2 regions of the Paenibacillus sp. CECT 9249 genome follow, and region 2 is predicted to be linked to the other one. Evidence: predicted binding sites of a transcription regulator. Region 2 holds the regulator's gene; the other holds the start of a gene.

Region 1 (3,907 bases), on a different contig from region 2:
GTTTCCGGATCCCGCGGGCTATGGAACAGTTCCAAGCGTTGCCCTCGACCCGACATATCCTCTGCGATACGGCGAATGAGCGAAGATTTCCCCGTTCCCGGTTCTCCTTGCAGCACAATGACATGCCGCAGCCCCCGAAAAGCCGATTCGTACAAGCTGTGCAAACCCCGCGCCGTATTCCCTTCCGCAAAAAAATGTCTCGTTGTGCCGAACATATTCGAACCTCTCCTTTCTGTCTGCAACTATCCATTGTATCATATGCGAGCGTCAAATAGGTGTGTTTGCCCAGCGGAAGCGGGCGGAAACAAAAAAAAGCGCATCAAATCGTTGCCGATCCGTGCGCTTTCTTATTCTAATTCTTTTGTCAAAAAAATGTCCAACGCCTTATCTCCCTGCTTTCTTACCCGTTCCTAACCGGCAATGCAATCTTTCCTTTCACGCCGTAGTGAACGGTCCATGTAATCATTTTCCCTGCGATGCTGACCGCAAGAATCGTATACAATGTTTCGGCGATCGGCAAATAAACAAGCGACAGCAATAATACGATCACGTCAAACAATATGAACATCGTTCCGATTGAAATTCCGGTCCACTTGCTCAGAAATAAAGCCAAGATGTCGTCGCCGCCCGTCGCTCCGCCGAAGCGAAGCACGATCCCGGCTCCGAATCCGGTCGTTACGCCCGACAATATCGCCGCGATGAGCATATTATGGCGAAAGTCCATGACCAAAGGCGAGAAGCGCTCGAACAAATCGTAAAATATGGACAGCGAGGCTGCGGCAATTACCGTATTGAGCAAAAAATTGCGCCCTTTCACAAACATCGCAGCGACAATGATCGGAATATCGAGCATCAGCATCGTAATCGCAGGCGACCAGTCAAACGCGTACTTGCCCAGCAATGCCAAACCGACAAAGCTTCCTTCCGCCAAATTATTCTGAAAATTGATGTGATAGTAACTAAAAGCCAAAATAAACGTACCGATTAAAATGACAGCAATTTGTTTACCCTGTTGAATCCGTTCTTCTTTTCTCCTCATATAAGTTCCCTCTTATCGTCGTTGGTTTCGTTTCAAACGTACAACCAACCACGTGAAGAAACTTCGAGGACTTCATCCTTCGCATCATCACACTCTTCTTTCGTAATTGGTTGTTGGCAAGCCGACATATCAACCAATGACGAAGCTAAGTGTAGGAGAGATCATAACGTTTCCAGACTGTCCTTTGGGAATTCGTCCTTCGGGGACACATGGTATCCTGATCCTTTCTTTTTTTGAAATGATACATTTATTATACCACAACATGCATCGTTTAAGAAGAAAGAATTTTCAGAATATTTTGTCTAATAAAGGCGGTTTTTGTATCGGAAACGTTCACCTTTCGGCCGTTTTTTCTGTGACTTAGATCACAATTCACTCCCTTTACCGGTACTATACTGGGACTCATGGCGATATGCCAAGGGATGCAACACATTATACGATGGAAAAAGAGGGATGAACGATGTTGAATCAACGAACGATATCATTAAATCGACTGTACCGGTGTTGGAGACGAACGGCCGGGCTATTACGGAAACATTTTACAAGCTCTTATTTGCGAACTACCCCGAACTTTTAAATATATTCAATCACGCCAACCAACGGCAAGGCAAACAGCAGGCGGCGCTGGCGAATGCGGTATATGCCGCCGCGGCCCACATCGATCGGCTGCATGCGATCATGCCGACGGTCGAGCAAATTGCGCATAAGCACCGTGCGCTCCCAACACCCTGCCCCCGCGCTCGCGGACGGGGTGTTGGTTTATTTTTTGCAAATCGCGAAAATTCCGCTTGAAATGAGAATCCGTATTCGCTATTCTGAATATAATCATAACAGGAACATATGTTTGATTATTGGAATAAATTATACAACCGTTAAGGAAGTGTTCGCATGAAAACCGTTCCCCAGCAAACGGAAGAAGATTTCCTGCTCGTCAAACAATACGTGCTGCTCCCGATCTTGCTCGATGTACTGGAGCGGGATATTAACGTTCTTGGAACCGTCCGTTTAAAGATGCCCGAAGTCTATATTAACCATCTGCGCCAGGTGCAAGATCAAACCCACAAAGATTTGGTACGAATCAGAAACAGGCTGAAGACGCGCGGCATTCGCGTATATGAGGAGAATCGAACGGCAAATGGCATCGAAGCCCTTTATCTTTGCCGCGGATACCACCGCAAATTGTCCATGCTGTGGAGTGTCGTGAAGTCCGACATCGAAAGGGGGCTTACCCGGTATCTTCAGAATTGAAATTTTTGACAAAACCTCGCTCGCTTCCCCTGCCTTCTTCTTTTTGCTGCTTTATCGATAACTTATTTGCTGTAGATTTAGGAGTATCTTGGCGATTTTTACATTCTAATTATTCCCATTGCATTACGAACGTACATTCTGTATATAATAAGAATACACGTTCGTATTGGGCGGCGTGTACCGACTTTGTTAGCACTTCTCCGAATCGATTATAGGAGTGAATTGCCATGCATCAAGAGCGAACCATTATGTTAATTGACGGACAATCATTCTATGCCTCGATTGAAAAGGCGGGCCGGCCGGACTTAAAAAACAAGCCGGTAGCCGTAGGCGACCCTTCCAGAAAATCCGGAATCATTCTGGCCGCTTGCCCGGTGGCCAAATCACGCGGCGTAACAACGGCCGAAAGAGTGGGCGAGGCGCTTGCGAAATGTTCCGATTTGATCGTCATACGGCCCCGAATGCAAACTTATATCACCATATCCTTGCTTCTTACCGAGATCTTCGAGTCCTTTACGGACCAGGTCGAACCTTATTCCATTGACGAACAGTTTCTTGATATTACAGGTTCTATCGGTTATTTCGGGGCGCCGGAGGAGATTGCCCGCGAGATCCAAACGCATGTCCTGCTATCGACGGGAGTTTGGACGCGTTGCGGAATTGGACCAACGAAAGTGTTGGCCAAAATGGCTACCGACAATTTTGCCAAAAAGACGTCCAAAGGCATCTTTAAACTTGGCTTCGACAATTTGGAATCCGTATTATGGCCGTTGCCGGTGCATCGAATGTTTATGGTCGCTTCCCGAATGACTCGGCATTTTACGCGCATGGGTCTTTGCACGATCGGCGACATTGCACGTCTGGAACTGAATGATTTTAAAAGGCGCATGCGGCAGGAGATGGGTAAACAAAGCGATATACAGGCGGAATATTATTGGCAGACGGCGCGTGGAATAGACCCCAGCCCTGTCGTGGCAAGCATTCGCAATCAATTAAAATCGGTTAGCCACGGCAAGGCGCTCAGAAACAGCCTTTATCGGAAGATGGAAGATATTGAGGTTGTGCTGCTGGAATTGGTGGTGGAGGTTTGCCGCCGCAGCAGAAGGCTGGGTTATATCGGGCGGGTCGTGTCCGTCGGAGCGGCGGAAACGGATGGCCAACGTTCGGCCTCGTTTCATAGACAGGTAACGATTCCTCATCCTACCTCCCTTTCACATGAAGTCGCATCGGCGGCTCTCGGAATTTTCCGTAAACATTGGAGCGGCATGCCCGTTAGCCATCTCTATGTTGCATTGACCGAGTTGACAGACGATAACGTTATTCAGCTTACTTTTTTCGACGACCGAATCAAGGCATACCGCCTGGAAAGAGTAACGGATGAGATTAAGGATAAATACGGCAGCGCCGCTATTATGAGGGCATCGTCGTTACTACAGTCCGGAGTAGCCCGCGAGCGGGCGGAACAGATTGGAGGCCATTACAAATGAGCAAACTGGACGGCAACGAACGGTGGAAGTCCAAAATGCTGCTTACCGAGCATCAAGAACAATACGAACATCGCCACGACGCAAAGAACTCCCGGAAACGGCCTACGGAGGACGAGTTGATCATGATCCGGGA
Region 2 (3,907 bases):
GCCGACTCCCAAAGCCCCTTTTATATCGGTTGTCAGCTTGTCGCCAACCATCAAGCCTTCATGCGGCTCGATGTCGAGCTTTTCCATCGCATATCTAAATATGGAGCCGGCAGGCTTGCCTTCGCCGAACGAGCCGGAAATGACGATATGATCGAAATAAGGAATTAATGCGGGTACGCCGTCCAATTTTTCTTGCTGCAAATCGGGCGAACCGTTCGTCAGCAGCAACAGCTTGAAGCTGCCTTTCAACTGATCCAATACGGCGAACGTTTCTTCGTATACGTACGGACGGGTTCTGCGTTCGGCGGCGAACCGCTCCGCAAGCTTTGCGCCTGTCTCCGCGTCATCGATGCCTAACGCCTTCAAACCGCGCGTCCACGCGTCTTTGCGATAAGCCGGTGCCAATTGCTGCAGCTTCCGGAACTCCGGCTGTTCCCCTGACGTAAAATTTCCCCATAACGCTTCAAACGGGTTAATGCCGATCATCTGCGTGAACGGGAACGTATCGTACGTTGCGTATAACGCTCTCGCCTCCGTGCGTACCGCCTGCTCCAGTTCCGACGGATCGATGCCCGGATGGCTTTGCCGCGCAGCTTCGCAAGTCGCTTCAAACGCTTCCTGTACGCTGCGGTCGTCCCACAAGAGCGTGTCGTCCAAATCAAATAATACCGCCTTAATGGCCATGTTCCTCTCCCTTTCCTGCGCAAGTTTCTTCTATATATAGAGGTTGTTCACTTTTCTTCTACTTCCGCCTGATCTTCCCGCTTTTCTTTGTTTTCGAACGGCACGTTGTTGGCTTTGGCGAATTCCTCCAACCGTTCGGCCATCGCCTGCGTGTCGTATCGGTTCGTCAAACGCGAAAATACCCAAGCAGAACCTTTAATACTCGGCTCAATGACGACATAACCTTTCTGAACCGTAATTTGCTTGATTTGCCCCGCTTCTAAACGGCGATCCCGATTCAGCCGGCGCGTCATCACCGATGATTTGCCGACTGCCAAATAAGGCCGGCGGAATATAAAAGTGACCCCGAGCAAAATGTACAATCCGATCGTAACCCAATAGAGAGTCGACGAAGTTTCCGGCGTTACGCCGGCCGTCATCACGGCGTACATCAGCGCAAACCCGATCAAAACCGTAGGCAATATAATGCTGCGGCCCAAAAATTTATCGAATTCCGACTTGGATGCCGTGGTGATTGTTCCTTTCCCTTGCTTCTTCCGCGCACGGTTAACCGCTTGCGTATTTTTGCGAACCATTCTTTCCCAAGAACGAGACATGTGAATTGATCCTCCTATAGCTGATATCGCGTTTGACTTTTATTTTCCGAACGATGAAGAAGCCGCGCCGAAATGATTCGAATGCGATTAATGCTTAATCGTATTCGAATTTTCGTCTACGAATTCGATCGAATCCAATTGCTGACGAAGCGACCGTTTGAAGCCTTCGATATACTGTTTGCGCAGCTTTTCGCGTTCCAACGTTTCTTCTTCCGTCAAACCGACGGATTTATGTTTGCGCGCCAACTCGTTAATTCGCGCGACCAAAGCATCGATTTCCATGTTGTCCCTCCTCCACGTTTACTGCGTGAAACCGATTGTAAACATAGTACATTCTTTACTTTGACATGTACATAACAGGTTGTCAAGGGAATGCGAATAGCCCAGGCGCTCACTCGCCAGGGCGTTTCATTATATTATGAAGGTAAGCGGGAATTAAGCGAGGAAACCTGCGGTTAAGGAATAGATAGCAGTTCCCCGGCCTGAATGGCGGAAGTACGTTTATGGTTCAATTTCTTCATATCTTCAATATAATTGCGAATGTCCATACGTTCAGGCTTATAACGCTTGGCGATGCTCCACATCGTTTCGCCTTGCGTAACGATAATTTGTTTGGCGGGGGTCGATTCGAACGCCCATTCGTCATCGTCTGAAGAGGCAAATGCCTTGACAATGCCGAAACTGGTGAGCAGCAGCAAGACCGCAGCAAATAAGAAAACTTGCCCAACCTTGCGGTTTTGCCGAACTTGACGGTCCGTTATGAGCGGCGAATCATGATAAATGCTCTTATAAGTACTGTATTGGTTGATCATATATCAACACCCCAAACACTTGTTCTATTTACGATATCCACATCATAACACGAACACTTGTTTGAGTCAATCCGTTTTTCGAACGTTTGTTCTTTTTTTGTTTCTTTCCTATTGAAAATATTTAGAACTTACGTTTGTGCGAACTGAAGTTCTATGGTATAATTTTGATAAAAAGCATTGGAGTTGATACGGCAATGTCCAAGTTATCAAATCGGCAGCAAGCGATTCTGGAATTCATTCGCAACGAAGTACGGGCTAAAGGCTACCCTCCTTCGGTACGGGAAATTGGCGAAGCCGTAGGTTTGGCTTCAAGTTCAACGGTACACGGGCATCTCGACCGGTTGGAGAAGAAAGGGCTGATACGCCGCGATCCGACCAAGCCGCGTGCGATCGAAATTTTGGGCCAGGAAGACGAGCAAACCCATTTATATACACATTCGATTACCAAAGTTCCTGTCGTCGGGAAAGTAACGGCCGGCATGCCGATTACGGCCACCGAGAATATTGAGGATTATTTCCCGCTGCCCGAACATTTTGTTGGGGATCATAACGTATTTATGCTATCGGTCATCGGAGACAGTATGATCGAAGCCGGCATTCATAACGGAGACTATGTCATCGTTCGGCAGCAACAAACCGCGGATAACGGAGACATTGTCGTGGCGATGACGGAGGATGACGAAGCGACTGTGAAAACGTTCTACAAAGAAAAGGACCATATCCGCCTTCAGCCGGAGAACGCCACGATGGAGCCGATTCGTCTCAATCATGTCACCATCCTCGGCAAAGTGATCGGCGTATTCCGCGATATCCATTGATCGGTTACATAGGTTGGATAAAGAGCTTTTACCTCGAGCCCTTGCGGCTGCACGTTTTTCCAATTGCATTGCGGAAGGCTTGCTTGTAATTACAAAGCCAATTCCGGGCGCTAAGTCGCCGATGAAGGCTCGACGCATCCGACTTATTGATCTATACTGCTTAAGGAGACGAAGAACGTCCCGTTTCATTCTTAACGAATGAAAGCGGGGCGTTTTTGTCATTTATGAAGGAGGAACGATTCAATGTTCGAAGAAGTTTACGATCAATTTATTCAGCGCCATCTAGCCAGCAGAACGGGAGAACGCCGGGGCCGGCTGGAAAGAGGGCATCGGCATGCCGAGTCCTTATTTCTCAGAAACGTATGGTGGCCGCTTCGCGGGAATTTGGAGCATCTCCATCCCGAATACGAAGTGCTGGATTGGCGGGGACGAACCTACTTCGCGGATTTTGCATGGCTGCCCGGGCATGTAAAGCTGATTATTGAAGTGAAAGGATACGCTGCCCACGTACGGGAGATGGACCGGCACAAATATTGCAACGAGTTAAACCGCGAAACATTCCTGCATGCGATGGGATATCAAGTCATCTCCTTTGCGTACGACGATGTGGAACAGCATCCCCAATTATGCATGACATTGCTGCAAATGGTGTTAAGCAGATATTTGTCCAATCAGACTCCAGCGTCGCGCGCTTCGTTCGCCGAGAAAGAAATCATTCGTTTCGCTATCCAATGTGCCGGTCCGATCAGGCCGAAGGATGTGGAACGTCATCTGGACGTCAATCATAAACCGGCCGTCCTCATGCTGAAACGATTATGCGCCCAAGGTTGGCTCCTCCCCTCTTACCGCGGCAACGGAGAACGAATCGTTCGGTATGAACTGGCGCCCGGAGTATGGAATTACTTGGATTAGCTCCAAAATCAGGCGCTAATTCCCCTGATATCCTAAGAATATCGAAATTAGCGGTAAATCCTACCGTTAATAGAAGCCACATCTT

The links. Region 2 encodes LexA, which represses DNA repair genes until DNA is damaged. Its sites were predicted from a motif close to CGAACATATGTTCG; they were not measured.
Region 1: LQ229_RS12990 (DNA polymerase IV) is a predicted target of LexA. The motif match lies at 2,414-2,427, and genes of this name have one in related genera.

The regions. Positions count from the first base shown of each region.
Region 1 is NZ_CAKKLI010000014.1:111,679-115,585, reverse strand. Features, by position in the region: gene LQ229_RS13010 (PRK06851 family protein) at 1-215, opposite strand, end outside; gene LQ229_RS13005 (YitT family protein) at 401-1,039, opposite strand; partial or broken gene LQ229_RS13000 (globin domain-containing protein) at 1,493-1,759, shown strand; gene LQ229_RS12995 (hypothetical protein) at 1,928-2,287, shown strand; gene LQ229_RS12990 (DNA polymerase IV) at 2,515-3,774, shown strand; gene LQ229_RS12985 (hypothetical protein) at 3,771-3,907, shown strand, end outside.
Region 2 is NZ_CAKKLI010000028.1:24,499-28,405, reverse strand. Features, by position in the region: gene LQ229_RS18160 (HAD-IA family hydrolase) at 1-684, opposite strand, end outside; gene LQ229_RS18155 (methyltransferase) at 732-1,280, opposite strand; gene LQ229_RS18150 (DUF896 domain-containing protein) at 1,368-1,562, opposite strand; gene LQ229_RS18145 (LysM peptidoglycan-binding domain-containing protein) at 1,736-2,092, opposite strand; gene lexA (transcriptional repressor LexA) at 2,287-2,910, shown strand; gene LQ229_RS18135 (DUF559 domain-containing protein) at 3,154-3,822, shown strand.